DNA from 4 places in the Mesorhizobium sp. Cs1321R2N1 genome. Region 1 is predicted to be linked to each of the others. Evidence: predicted binding sites of a transcription regulator. Region 1 holds the regulator's gene; each other region holds the start of a gene.
The links. The regulator PhoB, encoded in region 1, activates phosphate uptake and scavenging genes when phosphate is short. The targets are predictions, from matches to a motif close to TGTCATNNANCTGTCAT.

Region 1 (4,200 bases):
GCGCAGCGTGACGGCCTTCATCGGACCGTCGGGTTGCGGAAAGTCGACGCTGCTGCGCGTCTTCAACCGCATCTACGAACTCTACCCCAAGCAGACCGCCGAGGGCCAGGTGCTGCTCGACGGCCAGAACGTTCTCGACCGTTCGCAGGATCTCAACCTGCTGCGGACCAAGATCGGCATGGTGTTCCAGAAGCCGACGCCGTTCCCGATGTCGATCTATGAGAACATCGCTTTCGGTGTCAGGCTCTATGAGAAGATCAGCAAGGCCGAGATGGACGGCCGTGTCGAGCAGGCGCTGAAGCGCGCCGCATTGTGGACCGAGGTCAAGGACAAGCTGAACGCCAGCGGCCTCAGCCTGTCGGGCGGCCAGCAGCAGCGTCTTTGCATCGCCCGCACCGTGGCGGTGAAGCCGGAGGTCATCCTGCTCGACGAGCCGGCCTCGGCGCTCGATCCGCTGTCGACCGCCAAGATCGAGGAACTGATCGACGAGTTGCAGGCCGACTACACGATCGTCATCGTCACCCACAATATGCAGCAGGCGGCGCGCGTGTCACGCCAGACGGCTTTCATGTATCTGGGCGAACTGGTCGAATTCGACAAGACCGAGAAGATCTTCACGTCGCCTCGCGAGAAGCGCACGCAGGACTACATCACCGGCCGCTTCGGCTGATATCACGCATACGAGGACCAGGATCATGGCCGAACATACAGTCGCAGCCTTCGACGAGGATCTCGGACAGATCAGCAGGCTGATCAGCGACATGGGCGATCTCGCCGGCACGATGGTCGGCGGCGCCACCAAGGCGCTGCTGAATTCCGACAACGCGCTGGCACAGCGCGTCGTCTCCGACGACGCCATCATGGACGCGCGCCAGCGCGAGCTCGACGACCGAGCCATCACCCTCATCGCCAAGCGTCAGCCGATGGCCGACGATCTGCGTCATGTCGTCGGCTCGATCCGGATGGCGGGCGATCTCGAGCGCATCGGCGACCTTGCCAAGAACATTGCCAAGCGCGTCGGCTCCGTCGGCCTCTCCGCCACGCCACGCGACCTGTCGCATTCGATCGACTCCATGGCGCAGCTGGTGCTGATCCAGGTGCAGGGCGTGGTCGAGGAATATGCGGCCGGCGATGCCGCCGCACTCGCCAAGCTCAGGAATGACGACGAACGCATCGATGTCAAATACACATCGGTGTTCCGCGAACTCCTGACCTACATGATGGAAGACCCGCGCAACATCACGGCTTGCACGCATCTTTTGTTCTGCGCCAAGAATCTCGAACGCATCGGCGACCACGTGACCAACATTGCCGAGAATGCATATTATGTGCTGACCGGCACGCAACTGCCCGCCAACCGTCCGAAGCAGGACGAGACGGCGATGTCGGTGCCGGCGGCTTGACGGCAGGGATGATCAATCGATGATCGCGCCACGCATCATGGTGGTGGAGGACGAGGAGCCGCTCGGCGTGCTCCTCCGCTACAATCTGGAATCGGAAGGCTACCAGGTCGAGGTGGTGACACGCGGCGACGAAGCCGAGATCCGCCTCCAGGAGAACGTGCCCGACCTCCTGGTGCTCGACTGGATGGTGCCGGCGGTTTCCGGCATCGAACTCTGTCGGCGCCTGCGAATGCGGCCCGAGACCGAGAGGCTGCCGATCATCATGCTGACGGCGCGCGGCGAGGAGAGCGACCGCGTGCGCGGCCTCTCGACCGGTGCCGACGACTATCTGGTCAAGCCGTTCTCGACACCGGAATTCATGGCCCGGGTCAAGGCGCTGCTGCGCCGCGCCAAGCCGGAAGTGCTGTCCAGCGTGCTCAAGGTCGGCGACATCGTGCTCGACCGGGAATCGCACCGGGTCTATCGCAAGAAGAGCGAGATCCGGCTCGGGCCGACCGAGTTTCGCCTGCTGGAATTCATGATGCGCCATCCCGGCCGCGTGTTCTCGCGCAGCCAGTTGCTCGACAATGTCTGGGGCGAGACGATCTATATCGATGAACGCACCGTGGACGTGCATGTCGGCCGGCTGCGCAAGGCGGTTAACAATGGCCGTATGCCGGACGTGATCCGCACCATTCGCGGCGCTGGCTACGCGATCCGCGAAGACTGAAATCAGGCTACATTCTTGCCCGGAACGCCGGGCTTCGCCAGCACGCCCGGCGCGAAAATCTCCTGGTCCACGAAGGTCAATGCGCGCATAGCGCAACCTTCGCGGATGAGCGGCAGCTCGTTCGGCTCGGTGTCGAAGGAAATCGATTCCGAATGCTGGCCGCCGGCGGTCTGGGCGATGGCCTCGCGCAAGGCCGGCTCGATCAGGTCGAAGGCGGCGGCGCTGACGCCGACCATGGCGACGGGTGCGGGATCGATCAGCGCGAACAGGCTGCCCAGTCCATAGCCCAGCGCCTCGCCGGCCTTGCGATAGGCTTCGCGCTCCGGTCCGTCTTTCTCCCTTGCCGTCGCGGCGAGTGTCCGCATCTGCGCATCGCTGACATCTGCGACCGGTTCGGCGTCCTCGCCAAGCTGCCTGGCGTTGCGCCAGATGGCGTAGTTGCCGGCATAGGCCTCGACGCAGCCGCGCCGCCCGCAGCGGCAGAGCGCGCCTCCCGGGCGATGGATCATGTGGCCGAACTCGCCTCCCGATGAATGCGTGCCGGTGAACAGCTCGCCCTTCAGCACCAGGCCCATGCCGATGCCGTGCGAGAGCAGGATGGCGATGAAGTCGTCGCGGTAGCGTTCGGGGTCGCGCCAGCGCAGCGCCACCGCCATCATGTTGCAGTCGTTCTCCATGGTGGCGGGGATGCCGAACTCGGCTTCAAGTATGTCGGCGAAGGGAATGTCCGTCTGCGGCGTGATCGGCGACCACAGCATCGCACGCGCCTCGGTGTCAGTGATGCCCTGGATCGCCAGCGCGATGCGGGCAATACTGCGGACGTCGAGATCGGGGTCCTCGAGGCGCCGCCGCACTATTGCCGTGCATTCGCCGATCAGCGCCTCGCGCGACATGGTCAGCGTGTCCAGCCGGCGCTGTTCCTCGGCGACCACCTGGCCGGCATAATCGATGACGGCGACGGACAGGAAATTCAGCGACAGCACCACGGTCATCACAGCCGCGGCCTCGGGGTTGAGGCCAAGGCCAACCTGCGGCCGGCCGCGTTTCAATGAGCCGGCCTCGTTCGGCTTGCCTTCGGTCAGGATACCCTCGCCGATCAGGTCGGCTGATATCGCCGATATGGTCGAGTGGCTGAGGCCGGTGGTGGCGGCGATCTCGGTGCGCGAGGGCTGACCACCCTGACGCACGGCTGCAATCACCATGGCGCGGTTGCGCCGGCGCAGATCGTCGTGGCGGATTCCGACCGACATGTTTACCACATCCTCCCGTCGCCGCGGTTCTTGACACCCCTTCGAACATCTCCGGCAACGGGTCGAATACTGGCAGAAGCGGCAGGAGCTGTCATTTATTTATTGCGGGACCCGAAAAAAGGTACACGGCACCTCAAAATCCATCAGAATCGATGTTGACAGTGTTCCGACGATGGACCAGTGTTTTTTCGAGGCTCGAAAAAATGGAGCCTTTGTGCCGGCCTTCGGGCCAGTTTGGTCGCGCCATACGCGGCGCAGGGAGGATATATCATGACGAGATTCACAGTCGCCATCCTGGCGGGTGTCGCCATGTCGCTGACGCTGGCGTCGGTGGCGCAGGCGAAGGACAAGGTCATCGGCGTTTCGTGGTCGAATTTCCAGGAAGAGCGCTGGAAGACCGACGAGGCCGCCATGAAGAAGGCGATCGAGGCCGCGGGCGACAAGTACATTTCCGCCGATGCGCAGTCCAATCCCGGCAAGCAGCTGACCGATGTCGAAAGCCTGATTTCGCAGGGCGCCAATTCGCTGATCATCCTGGCGCAGGATGCTTCGGCCATCGGCCCGGCGGTGCAGAAGGCGCTCGACGAGGGCATTCCGGTCGTCGGCTATGACCGCCTGATCGAGAACAAGGACGTCTTCTACCTGACCTTCGACAACAAGGAAGTCGGCCGCATGCAGGCCCGCGAGGTGTTCAAGGTGAAGCCTGAAGGCAATTACGTCTTCATCAAGGGCTCGGGTGCCGATCCGAATGCCGACTTCCTGTTCTCGGGCTCGATGGAAGTGCTGAAGGAAGCCATCGACAGCGGCAAGATCAAGAATGTCGGCGAAGCCTATACGG
Region 2 (4,200 bases), on a different contig from region 1:
TTGGGTGCCTGAAATCTCTTGGGCGCCTGAAATGCCTGGGCGCCTGAAGTGCCTGGGCGCCTGAAGTGCCTGGGCGCCTGAAATGTCTGGGCGCTTGATCTGCGGGGGCGCGATGCTTATCTGCGCCGCATCACGCAAATCAAGCGCGTTTGGACGCATGTGCCCACCAGGGCCGCATGGCCGCGCCCTGGAGCTTTGTCATGTTGGAAAGCCATCAAGTGACTGAACATCACCCCAAACTCGGCGAGTTCGGCTACGCCGGTGACGATCACGTCGTTCCCTTTGAAGTCGGTCCGCTCGACGTGCGTGGCCGCACGGTCCAGCTCGGGCCGATGCTCGACGCCATCCTTGGCCGCCATGACTATCCCGAGCCGGTCGCCCGCCTGCTGGCGGAAGCCTGTGTGCTGACGGTGCTGCTCGGCACCTCGCTCAAGTTCGAAGGCAAGTTCATCCTGCAGACCCGTACCGATGGGCCTGTCGACATGCTGGTCGCGGACTTTTCCACGCCCTCGGCGCTGCGCGCCTATGCGCGTTTCGACGCCGACCGGCTGGAGGCACTGATCGCGGCCGGCGAGACCTCGCAGCAAACGCTGCTTGGCAGCGGCGTGCTGGCACTGACCATCGACCAGGGCGCCCATACGCAGCGCTATCAGGGCATCGTCCAGCTCGACGGCGAGACGCTGGAAGAGGCGGCGCGCACCTATTTCCGCCAGTCGGAACAGATCCCGACCGACCTCAGGCTCTCGGTCGCCAAGCTGCTGACGCCCGGTGTCGGCGGTGCGCGCGAGCAGTGGCGTGCCGGCGGTATCCTGGCGCAGTTCCTGCCGCAATCGCCCGAGCGCATGCGCATTCCGGACCTGCCGGGTGGGGATGGCGATCCGCGCGAGGAGATCCATGATCCCACAGACAATTCCTGGCAGGAGTTGCTGGCCTTGCTCGGCACCATCGAACCGACCGAATTGATCGACCCGACCATCGGCGCCGAGCGGCTGCTCTACCGCTTGTTCCACGAGCATGGCGTGCGCGTCTTCGGCGGCGTTCCCGTCGCCGACCAGTGCTCATGCTCCAGGGACAAGATCCGCGGCATCCTCGAGGGCTTCTCCGCGCAGGAGATCAAGGACAGCACCGAGGATGGCGGCATCCACGTAGCCTGCGAGTTCTGCTCGACGCAGTACGACTTCGATCCGGCGGAATTTGCGGCTCAGTGAGCTATCTTTCCTTCTCCCCGTTCACGGGGAGAAGGTGCCCGACGGGCGGATGAGGGGCAGCGCGACCGCCGGTGCTCAGTTCACCGTGCGCCTTGTCCCCGGCAGATCGAGCGAGAAGGCGGGGATTGCGATGTCGAACGTCTCGCCGCGCTTGTTGCGCATCGTGTAACGTCCGACCATGATCCCGGACGGTGTCGAGAGCGGGCAGCCGGACGTATATTGATAGCTGTCGCCGGGATTGAGCTCCGGCTGGTCGCCGACAACGCCTGGCCCGCGCACTTCCTCGACCCGGCCGGCACCATCGGTGATGTGCCAGTAGCGCGACAACAACTGCACGAACTCGTCCGACTGGTTGTCGATCGTTATCTGATAGCCCCAGACATAACGGTTCTCCGAGGGATCCGAACGGTCCTCGAGATAGAACGGCCTGACCTGCACTTCGATGTTGCGCGTCACGGCGCGGTACATGAGCGGCTCCAAACAATCCGACGATTTTCGACGCTCCCGGTGAGCAGGTCAACGTGCGCGTCTTGTCGCGCCCGGCCTTGAACCGCAGGTGCCGGCAAAGAATGTCATTTAAGTGACACACGACAATGGTGGTGTGCACGAACCGGGCGACTCGGCGCTCTGTCGAACTGTTGAAAACGGCCATGATGCGGGCCGCCTTTCCGGAGTGACCAGATCTCGATGGAACTCACCTTCATAGCCGCCTCGCTTTCGACCGCTCTCATCCTTTCAAACGCCGCCAGCATTTCGCTCGCCGCCTCACGGCTGAAACGGCGCGGCTCGATCGCCCCGCCGGCCGGCAAGTCGCAACCGGTCTCGATCGTCGTCCCGTCGCGTGGCGTCGAGGCGTTCACGCATGAGACGCTGGAGCGCGCCTTCGCGCTCGACTGGCCACGTTATGAGCTGATCTTCTGCGTCGCCAATGCCGACGATCCGGTGGTCAAACTGATAAACAGGGCGATTGCCCGGTTTTCCAAGGTGCCGGCCCGGCTGCTGATCGGCGATGACCGTGTCAGCGCCAATCCAAAGCTCAACAATTGCGTCAAGGGCTGGGAAGCGGCGCGCCACAGCTGGGTCATTCTCGCCGATTCCAACGTCTTGATGCCGAGGGACTATGTCGAGCACATGATGGCGGCATGGCGGCCCGATACCGGCCTTGTCTGCTCGACGCCGATCGGCTCGCGACCCGAGGGTTTCTGGGCCGATGTCGAATGCGCCTTCCTCAACACATTGCAGGCCCGCTGGCAGTATGCCGGCGAGGCGCTTGGCCTCGGCTTTGCCCAGGGCAAGAGCATGCTGTGGAACAAGCCGATGCTGGACGCCAATGGCGGCATTCGTGCGCTGGCCGCCGAGATAGCCGAGGACGCCGCCGCCACCAAGCTGGTCAACGGCCTCGGCCTGCGCGTCAATCTCGTCGCGGCGCCCTTCGAGCAGCCGCTCGGCCAGCGTACCGTTGGCGAGATCTGGTCGCGCCAGGCCCGCTGGGCGCGCCTGCGCCGCGTCACCTTTCCGCTGTTCTTCGCGCCGGAAATCCTGACCGGCGCGGCGGTGCCTCTCGCGCTGGCGCTGGTTGCGGCGGCGAGCGCGGGCGTCAGCCTCTGGGCAACCGCGATTGCCGTGTTGGCGGCCTTCTACCTTCCGGAATGCGCGCTGGCCTTGTCCAAGGGCTGGCATCTGTCGCCGCGCATGGTCGCGGCGATGATCGCGCGCGACGTGATGCTCCCGTCCATCTGGGCGCGCGGCTGGCTCGGCGGCGCCGTCGACTGGCGTGGCAATGCCATGACCATCCGCACCAAGGCGGCCGAATTGGAGGAGACGCCGTCGCGCGCCTGATCGCCGCGGACGACGCTCCTAAGCAGCTTATCTGGCTGCCTGCAACGCCTGCGCGATGTCTTCCAGCAGGTCGTCGGCGTCCTCCAGGCCGACAGACAGCCTTAGCGTGCCAGGCCCGATGCCGAGTTCGGCGCGGGCCTCGTCGCTCAAATTCTTGTGCGTCGTCGTCGCCGGATGGGTGATCAGGCTCTTGGCATCGCCGAGATTGTTCGAGATCAGCACGATGTCGAGGGCGTTCTGCAGGGCGAAGGCCGCCGGCTTGCCACCCTTGACGTCGAGGCAGATCAGAGTCGAACCGCCCGACATCTGCTTCTTGACGATATCAGCCTGCGGGTGGTCGGCGCGGCCGGGATAGATGACGCGGGCGATCTGCGGCTGCTCGGCCAGGAAGTCGGCGATCCTGCCGGCGCTTTCCGTCTGCTGGCGCACGCGCAGCGGCAGCGTCTCGAGGCCCTTCAGCAGGGTCCAGGCATTGAACGGCGACAGGCTGGGGCCGGTGTGGCGGAAATAGTCGTGCAGGTTTTCGTCGATCCACTTCTTGTCCGACAGGATGACACCGCCCAGACAGCGGCCCTGGCCGTCGATGTGCTTGGTGGCCGAGTAGACGACGATGTGCGCGCCAAGCTGCAACGGCTTCTGCTGCAGCGGCGTAGCGAAGACGTTGTCGACGACAAGCCGCGCGCCGATCGAGTTGGCAAGCGAGGCAACGGCCGCGATGTCGACGACTTCCAGCGTCGGATTGGTCGGGCTTTCCAGGAAGAACAGCTTGGTGTTCGGCCTGACCGCCTTTTCCCAATTGGCAATGTCGGTGCCGTCGACCAAAGTCGCCTCGATGCCATAGCGCGGCGCCAGCGTCTCGACCACCCAGCGGCAGGAGCCGAACAGCGCGCGCGCCGCCACGATATGGTCGCCGGCCTTGACGCTGCACAGCAGCGCCGCCGTCACCGCCGCCATGCCCGACGCCGTGGCGCGTGCGTCCTCGGCGCCTTCCAGCGCGCACATGCGCTTTTCGAACATGTCGACGGTCGGGTTGGCGTAACGCGAATAGATGAAGCCAGGCTCTTCGCCCTTGAAGCGGGCTTCCGCCGCCTGGGCGGTCTTGTAGACATAGCCCTGGGTCAGATACATCGCCTCGGAGGTTTCGCCGAAGCCG
Region 3 (4,200 bases), on a different contig from region 1:
AGGCGCTGGCGGTGATGAGCGCGCTGCTTTTGCCGGGCTCGCTGATCGTCGGCATGTTCGGCATGAACACTGCCGGCCTGCCGCTCACGCAAACGCCGGGCGGCTTCGAGCTGGCGCTGTTGATCGCGGCGGGGGCGACCGGCCTGTTCTACTGGCTCTTGCTGAGAGCCGGCGCCAATCTCCGGTTCTGAGCCCGGCTCAGTATTCCGAGCCAGGCGTCCCGCCTGAAACTCAGGTTGGATCTTCGCGATGCAGGTCGTGGATGGTGACGCCGTCGGCATTGGTCGGCAGCATCAGCCACTTCTTGTGACGCAGCGTGCGCTCGGTGTCCTCGAGGCCCATCTCCCAATGCTCGCGCATCGAGGTGCCCGAAAACTCGTAATCCTTGGCGTGGCCCTCGTAGCCTTTGTGCTGGTAGATCAGGTGGACGATGTTGACGACGCCGGCGTTGGAATAATCGGCGATCAGCTCTGGCTCGCCATCCTTGAGCTGCTCCGGCGGCACGCGCGTCAACGCATCGAGCAGCTTCATCTTCAGCGCATGGATGCGCTCGAAATTGTCGGTGTTCTGCCGCGTGCGGCTCGAATACATGATGTCCTTGTGGCGCGACAGCACGTCGGCCATGCCGCGTGGCAACACGCCGCGAGCACTGAACAGATCGACCTGGAAGACCAGCGAGGAACGGTCCTCTTCCTGGTCGAGCAGATATTGCAGCGGCGTGTTGGAGACGATGCCACCATCCCAATAGTACTCGCCCTCGATGCGGATCGAGGGGAATGCCGGCGGCAGCGCGCCGCTGGCCATGATGTGCTCCGGCTCGATACGCACGTTCTCGGTGTCGAAATAGACGAAGTTACCGGTCCTGACATTGACCGCGCCGACGCTCAGCCGCTTCTTGCCGTCGTTCAGCACGTCGAAATCGATCAGGCTCTCCAGCGTGTCCTTCAACTCGGCGGTGTCGTAGAAGCTGGTGGCGCCTTCCGCTCCCGACAGCTGGAACCAGGGATTGGGATTGCGCGGCTTGAAGAAGCCGGGCTGGCCCATCGTCATCGTCATCAACGACGAGGTCTGGTTGCGGATATCGCGGTAGATGTCACCTTCGGGCGTGTAGGACCAGATCTTGCGGCCGGAAATCGTCTGCCAGAACTGTTCCAGCCGTTGCAGCCGACGGCTCGGTTCATTGCCGGCGATGATCGCGGCGTTGACGGCGCCGATCGAGACGCCTGATAGCCAGCTCGGCTCGCAGCCGGCGTCGGCCAGCGCCTGGTAGACCCCTGCCTGATAGGCGCCGAGCGCGCCGCCGCCCTGAAAGACCAGCGCAATACGGTCATACTGCGCCGTGATTTCCTCGATGGTGGCGGCGGCTGCCTTGTTGCGGTTACGCTCAAGCACTGACTTTCTCCAGCTCGGTTGCGCTGGCAGCGGATCGGCTGTGGTCAGCGAGGTAATCATACACGACTTCGCCCAGGCCGAGCGTCAGATCGGCCTTGAAGTGAACCGCCGACACGATGTCGAGCACAGGCAGCTTCGCCACGTCGGCCATGACGTGAGGCCGCAGATCGAGCGCGGCCGGCGCCGTCCAGGCTTCCTTCAGCGTGATATCGGTGAGGTAGTAGCGGACCAGCTCGCAGATGCGCGGCGTGCCGTCGACATGCGGGATGATCTTGATCAGGAAATTGGGGGCGGCGAGCGAAGCGAGCACCTGGTCATGATCAGCCTCACGGTGCTTGTAACCCATCGTGCCGGTAGCGCAGAGCACGCTGCCATAGTGCAGCGTGCCGACGATCACCTCGCCTTCATGAACGATCTTGGGATTGGCAAGCTTTTTCGGGAAACCCCACAGTTCACGCCCGCCGGCGATCGGCGCGTCGTCGTCGAGATACATCGAATGGACATAGCCGCCATGTTGGCCCTTGCAGCGTACCGGGATGACCTGGCCAGTCTCGGTGTAGTCGCCGAAGCCGATCGAATCCGGCATGCGGATGAACTCGTACTTGACCAGCGGCTCGTCGATCTCCAACGGCGCCGGCACGACGGCTTCGAGCGCCTCGCGTGTCGTGCGGTAGGTGATGATGATGTATTCGCGGTCGAAGAAACGATAAGGACCCGGCGGGAAGGAGGGATTGGTGAGCGGCATCGCATAGGCGCGCTTCACGACATCGGCGATTTCCATCCAGGTGCCCCCAACGGTTCGAAAATGACCGCGCGAATGCGCTGGCAAATATGTTGCACGGCACCATGACAATGCCGTGTCACCTCGAAGACGCGTTCTCACGGAGCTGGCAAAGGCCGTCGCGGAGCTGTAATCGAGCCGACATATGGCCGTGGCATTGTCGTGTTGCGCCGCACAAACTATTCTCATCAGTTCCTCCCACCTCTTGCGAGATCTCCCATGGTTTCCCTGTCTTCGAAGAATGCGCTTGTCACCGGCTCGACCAGCGGCATCGGCTTGGCAATCGCCCGCGCCTTTGCCGCCGAGGGCGCCAACGTCACCATCAATGGCCTGGGCGACGCCGCTGCCATCGAGCAGGAGCGCGCCGGCATCGAGAAGGATTTCGGTGTCAAGTGCCGCTACTCCGATGCCAATATGATGGATGGCGTCGCCGTCACCGCCATGGTCCATGACGCCGAAGAGGCATTCGGCAGCCTCGACATCCTGGTCAACAATGCCGGCATCCAGCATGTGGCGCCGATCGAGGCGTTTCCCGACGACAAGTGGGAAGCCATCATCCGCATCAACCTTTTGGCCGCCTTCTACGCCATCAAGGCGGTGGTGCCAGGCATGAAAAGCCGCAAATGGGGCCGCATCATCAACACGGCCTCGGCGCATGCGCTGGTCGCCTCGCCGTTCAAGTCGGCCTATGTCTCGGCCAAGCATGGCATATCGGGCCTGACCAAGACGGTGGCGCTGGAAGTCGCGCAGGACGGCATCACCGTCAACGCGATCGCGCCCGGCTATGTCTGGACGCCGCTGGTCGAGAAGCAAATTCCCGACACGATGAAAGCGCGTGGCATGACCGAGGAACAGGTCAAGCACGACGTGCTCTTGGCCGCGCAGCCGACCAAGGAATTCGTCACCGTGGAAGAGCTTGCGGCGCTGACGCTGTTCCTGTGCTCGGATGCGGCCAAGCAGATCACCGGCACGACCTTGCCGATGGACGGCGGCTGGACGGCACAGTAGAGCTGGTCGAGAGATAACGCCTTCAGGCCGGCGCCAGGGGCGCCGGCAGGAAGCAGTGCGCGGCCCATGAAAATCATCCAGCTCTCCGATCCGCATCTGATGGCGCCGGGTGGTCGTCTCCACGGCTCCGATCCGCTCGACCGGCTGGAGGCCTGCCTGGCGGATATCGGCAGGAACCATGCCGATGCCGATCTGGTGGTGATATCAGGCGACCTGACCAATGATGGCGAGCGCGCCGCCTATGCGGCATTGAGGGAGGCGCTGTCGGGGTTCGTGCCGCCTTGCCGGCTGATGCTCGGCAACCACGACGACCGTGCGCTTTTTGTCGAGATGTTCCCGCAAACGCCAGCCGAGCGCGGGTTCGTCCAGAGCGTTTTCGATGGCAGCGATGGCCGCCTGATCCTGCTCGATACGCTGGACAGCGGACATGTCGAGGGCAGGCTGTGCCCGGCACGGTTGGGCTGGCTGGACGAGAAGTTGCAGGAAGCCCACGACCGGCTGGTCTTCCTCTTCATGCACCATCCGCCGTTCCGGATCCACATGCCGGTGCTTGACGAGGTCAAGCTCGCCGACGCCGATACCTTCCATGACGTTCTCCTGCGCCACGGCAATGTCGGCCACATCTTCGCCGGCCACGTCCACAGGCTGATCGCCGGCAGCTGGCGCGGTATACCGGTCAGCACGCTGCGCAGCACCAACCATCAGAGCGCCCTCGATTTTTCGGACAGCTGGCAACTGGGCCACGAGCCACCCGCCTATGCCGTCATCTTCATCGATGCCGATGGAGTGATCGTCCATTTCCACGATTTTCCTGTCGCCGGATAACGCCGCCAACAGGATCAGGACGCCGACCGCTCGTGAGCCCGCGTGGGCCGATGAATTCCGCGATTTGCCGGCTTTCCCGACCTCTTTTCCACCCTGCGGTGGACGTCGGGAAAGTGCTGCAAAAGCACACGGATTTGGACATTAGTCTTGACAGAAATACAGATGTTCAATACCCGTCAGACAATTGAACAGGC
Region 4 (4,200 bases), on a different contig from region 1:
CAGCGGGCCGCACATTTCGGCGCCGATCGGCACCCGGAAGAACAGTTTCGAGGTCGCCCGCGCCGATCCTTCCGTGTCCACCGCCCACAGGCCGTCGGTGCGTCCGGTGGCCTTCGGGCCCTGGCCGTCGGTGGCGACCCACAGGCGCCCGGCCGAATCGACCGTGCAATTGTCGGGCATGCCGAACCAGCCATGGGCCGTCGTCGCGGTGGAGAAGGTGGCGCCGACATCGGCTACCTCGGGGTCGCCGCATTTCAGCAGCACTTCCCACTTGCCCTTCGTGGCGGCGAAATCGCCGCCGTCCTCGACGATCTCGATGATGTGGCCGAAGGCATTCCCGGCGCGCGGGTTGGCGGCATCCACCTGATCGGCCTTGCGCTTGGAATTGTTGGTCAGCATGACATAGACCTTGCCGTTGCCGGCATTGGGCTGGATGTCTTCCGGCCGGTCCATCTTGGTGGCGCCAAGCAGGTCGGCGGCGCGGCGCGTCTCGACCAGCACGTCGGCCTGGCCGGCAAAACCGTTTTCCGCCGTCAGCGGACCCTGCCCGAACACGATCGGCATCCATTCGACCGAGCCGTCCTCGGCGAATTTGGCGACATGCAGCGTGCCGTCGTCGAGCAGGTCCTTGTTGGCCGCGCGGTCGCCGGCGTTGAACATGCCCCTGGTGACGAACTTGTAGACATAGTCGAAGCGCTCGTCGTCGCCGAGATAGAAGACGACGCGACCGTCCTTGGCGACGATCGATTCAGCGCCCTCATGCTTGAAACGGCCCATGGCAGTACGCTTGCGCGGTACCGAATTCGGGTCGTTGACATCGACCTCGACGATCCAGCCGAAGCGGTTGGGCTCGTTCGGCTCCTTGGCGAGGTTGAAGCGGTCATAATGCGCGCCCCATTCATAGGCGCCTTCCGGTATGCCGAGGCGCTTGTAGTTGGCGGCTTCCTTGTGGCCCTCCGGCAGCTCGCCGGAGAAATAGCCGTGGATGTTCTCCTCGGCCATCACATACGTGCCCCAGGGCGTGACGCCGCCGGCGCAGTTGTTGATCGTGCCGAAGACTTTCGTTCCGGACGGATCGGCATTGGTCTTGACGCGGTCATGGCCGGCGACCGGGCCGGACAGCGCCATCTCGGTGTTGGAGGTGATGCGGCGGTTGAGCTTGCCGTCACGCACCACCTGCCATTTGCCGCCGTCCTTGCGGATCTCGACGATGGTGCCGCCATGGGCGGCCATCTCGACATCGACCTGCTCCTTCGAGAGCGGCGCCACCTCGGCCGACTTCTTGCCGTCCTTCTCGACGATCTTGACGATGCCCGGGAACATCAGATGCGGGTTGGTGTATTCGTGGTTCACGACCAGCAGGCCGTGTTCCGCCGAGCCGTCGATCGCGACATAGCCGACATAGTCGTTGTTATAGCCGAACTGCCTGGCCTGGGCTTGCGCCGACTGCCTGGTCGGGTCGAATTCCGGCGAATCGGCAAACAGCGGATCGCCCCAGCGCAACAACACGTCGGCGTCGTAACCCGGCGCGACATGGTGCTTGTCGTCGATGCCGGCCTCCAGCTCGTCGAATGTGAAGGCGGAGCCTTCCGCGGCGCGAGCATCGTCGGCGGCGATCATCGCCAGCGGGCTGACGGTGGCGGCGATCGCCGAGACGGCAAGCGAACCCTTGAGGAAGCCACGGCGCGAGAACCGCGCGGCGATAATCTCGCCCATCGTGCGGTTTTCGCTGGGATTGTTGGCTGGGCCTTCGTTTTCCTCGAGCAGGCTGGTGCGGAATCGGGCATCAGTGGAGCGATGTTCGGTCATGGGAGCCTCTGGCTGGATCTGGCTGGATTTGGCTGGATTTTGTTGCCTGTTCGACCGCCTTACAGTCGACCGATCACATTTTCGTGACATCGTATCCGCGCTGCCGCTCCCTCACGATACCGGTTTTCACGCCGGAGCCTAGGACTTTAGTCCAATCTTGCGCCTGCAAAGGTCCTGGGGGACAAACGCAACGGTCGGAGGCCGCTTTCGGTCACCATGTCTTTCGGCGATGTTGGTTGCACTGCAACGTTGGGGTGAGCGCGCCGGCTCAATCGACGGAGATCAGTATGCACGGATCGATTACGGCCCGTTGTTGTCGCCTGGCTCTGACATCGGCGGCGCTTCTGGCGCTGACCGTCGCTCCCTATGGAATTGCCTTCCATGGATTCGTGCCTGGAATCGATGCCGCGACCGCACATGCCAAGGGGGGCGGAGACGGTGGCAATGGTGGCGGCAGCGGCGGTAATGGCGGCAATGGCGGCAATGGCGGCAACGGCGGCGGTAACAGTGGCGGCAGCGGGAATAGCGGGAACAGTAACGGGAATAGCGGCGGCGGGAACAACGGAAATGGCAAGGGCCAGCGCGACAAGAGCAGCCATGTCAACGCCACCACCGGCGACGAGGTCGACGTGGACGGCAACAAGATTACAGTTCAGCACCCCGACGGTATGACGGAAAACATCGAGAACGGCCGTTTCAGGATGAAGGATGCGCTCGGCCGCACCATCATCGACCGCCCGGCCACACCGGCCGATGTCAGCCGTCTCAAGGCGCTGTGAATTTCGGCCCTCTGAATTCAGCCTTGTGAATTTCGGCCTTGTGAAGCTGGTCAACAGGCAACGACCAGGTTTCACACGTCACCTCCGCCGCCCCCCGGCGGAGGTGACCTCCTTTGCGCGGCGTTCCAAATGCCCCGAGGGCTTATTCCAGGAAAAAACGGTTTTCCCGCGAAAAGCGCGCAGCGCTTTCTCCTGGCGGAATTACGCAGACGCTGAACCGCTCTATGAGCGGTCCGTCTCGCGGTCGCGAAACTCGCGCATCATGAGGGCTGCTTCCGTGCGGTTTCGCACGCTGAGTTTCGACAGCACCCCCGTCATGTGGTGCTTCACGGTCTTCTCCTGCAGTTCCAGGCGCAAGGCAACTTCCTTGTTGCTCAGTCCCTCCGCCACCAGCCGCAGGATTTCGGTCTGCCGGCCGGTGAGTTGCCGCAGCCGGTCCGCCACGCCGTTGGCAGGCTGCAGGGACTGCACATCGGAAAGCAGCCGGGCCGACAACATCGGCGAAAGATAGCTTTCGCCAGCCGCCACGTTGCGCAGGATATCGGCAAGCGAGCGCGACCCGACGCCTTTGAGGACATAGCCGCGCACGCCAGCATTCAGGGCCTTGGTGACATCGCCATTTGCCTCAGAAACGGTCAATAGGACGATCTTCTGGGCGGGATGGTCGGCAAGGATGCTTGCAACCGCGGCCAGGCCGCCGCCCGGCATCGAAATATCGAGCAGCAATATGTCGGGCTGCATGGTCGAGACGATGCGTTCCGCGTCCTGCGCGGTCGCACCTTCTCCGGCCATCTCGAAGCCTCCGATCTCCGACAGGCTGCGGGTCACGCCTTCGCGGAACAGCGGATGGTCGTCGACAATGGCGATGCGAATGGCGTCCATTATGCTTGCTCCTCGACTGAAAGACGGATCACCAGCTTCGTGCCTTTCGGCCCGGTCAGGGTTTCGAACTGTCCGCCGATGCTTTCAACGCGCTCCCTGAGGCCGGCCAGCCCTAACCCCTCGGCCCGCGCCGGATCGAAGCCCGGCCCGCCATCCGACACTTCAACGAAAAGCCTGCCGTTTTTCATTCCTGCATGCACCGCCTGATCCTTGCCCCGCCCGTGGCGGTAGGCATTGTTCAGCCCCTCCTGCACGAAGCGATAGATGCTGATCTTCTCAGAAGCGCCGGGTTCGGGCAAATGTCCGGGCAGGGTGAGCCTCACCGACGTGCCCGTCCGGTGCTCATGTTCCTCGACGGCCAGCCGCAACACGTCCGCGGCCGCCGCCGTTTCTATCTGCGGCAGCACCAGGCCGGTGCAGATGCCGCGTATTTCGCGCATCGCGTCCTCCAGCGTCTTGCGGATCATGGCGACCTCGGTCGAGCGGCCTTCGCTGCCATGGCCGTCGCCGGTGAACACCGGACTGTCCATGCGCAGCGCCGCCAAGGCCACGAGCTGGGCCGGGCCGTCATGCAGGTCGGCGCCGATCCGGCGCAGGTATCTTTCGTTGAGTGCGGTGGCGCGGCGGGACGCCCGCTGCACGCGTTGCCGCAAGGCGCTGTTCTGCGTCACCAGCCCTTGCAGCTCCGACACCTGGCGGCGCAGCGCCCCGCGCTGATCGTCGATGGTGC

Region 2: a site for PhoB is predicted at 1,779-1,795, ahead of O7A61_RS06130 (ceramide glucosyltransferase). Genes of this name have one in related genera too.
Region 3: a site for PhoB is predicted at 2,302-2,318, ahead of O7A61_RS11565 (acetoacetate decarboxylase). Genes of this name have one in related genera too.
Region 4: a site for PhoB is predicted at 1,882-1,898, ahead of O7A61_RS21955 (PhoX family protein). Genes of this name have one in related genera too.

What each region holds. Positions count from the first base shown of each region.
Region 1 is NZ_JAPYKP010000024.1:54,417-58,616, forward strand. Features, by position in the region: gene pstB (phosphate ABC transporter ATP-binding protein PstB) at 1-670, shown strand, start outside; gene phoU (phosphate signaling complex protein PhoU) at 696-1,403, shown strand; gene phoB (phosphate regulon transcriptional regulator PhoB) at 1,423-2,112, shown strand; gene O7A61_RS09565 (ROK family protein) at 2,115-3,362, opposite strand; partial or broken gene O7A61_RS09570 (substrate-binding domain-containing protein) at 3,633-4,200, shown strand, end outside.
Region 2 is NZ_JAPYKP010000014.1:7,653-11,852, forward strand. Features, by position in the region: gene O7A61_RS06120 (Hsp33 family molecular chaperone) at 177-1,208, shown strand; gene apaG (Co2+/Mg2+ efflux protein ApaG) at 1,284-1,676, opposite strand; gene O7A61_RS06130 (ceramide glucosyltransferase) at 1,896-3,047, shown strand; gene O7A61_RS06135 (O-succinylhomoserine sulfhydrylase) at 3,075-4,200, opposite strand, start outside.
Region 3 is NZ_JAPYKP010000032.1:37,536-41,735, forward strand. Features, by position in the region: gene O7A61_RS11555 (transporter) at 1-191, shown strand, start outside; gene O7A61_RS11560 (patatin-like phospholipase family protein) at 232-1,392, opposite strand; gene O7A61_RS11565 (acetoacetate decarboxylase) at 1,385-2,173, opposite strand; gene O7A61_RS11570 (3-hydroxybutyrate dehydrogenase) at 2,393-3,181, shown strand; gene O7A61_RS11575 (phosphodiesterase) at 3,248-4,006, shown strand.
Region 4 is NZ_JAPYKP010000099.1:7,426-11,625, reverse strand. Features, by position in the region: gene O7A61_RS21955 (PhoX family protein) at 1-1,809, opposite strand, end outside; gene O7A61_RS21950 (hypothetical protein) at 2,097-2,588, shown strand; gene O7A61_RS21945 (response regulator transcription factor) at 2,811-3,473, opposite strand; gene O7A61_RS21940 (sensor histidine kinase) at 3,470-4,200, opposite strand, start outside.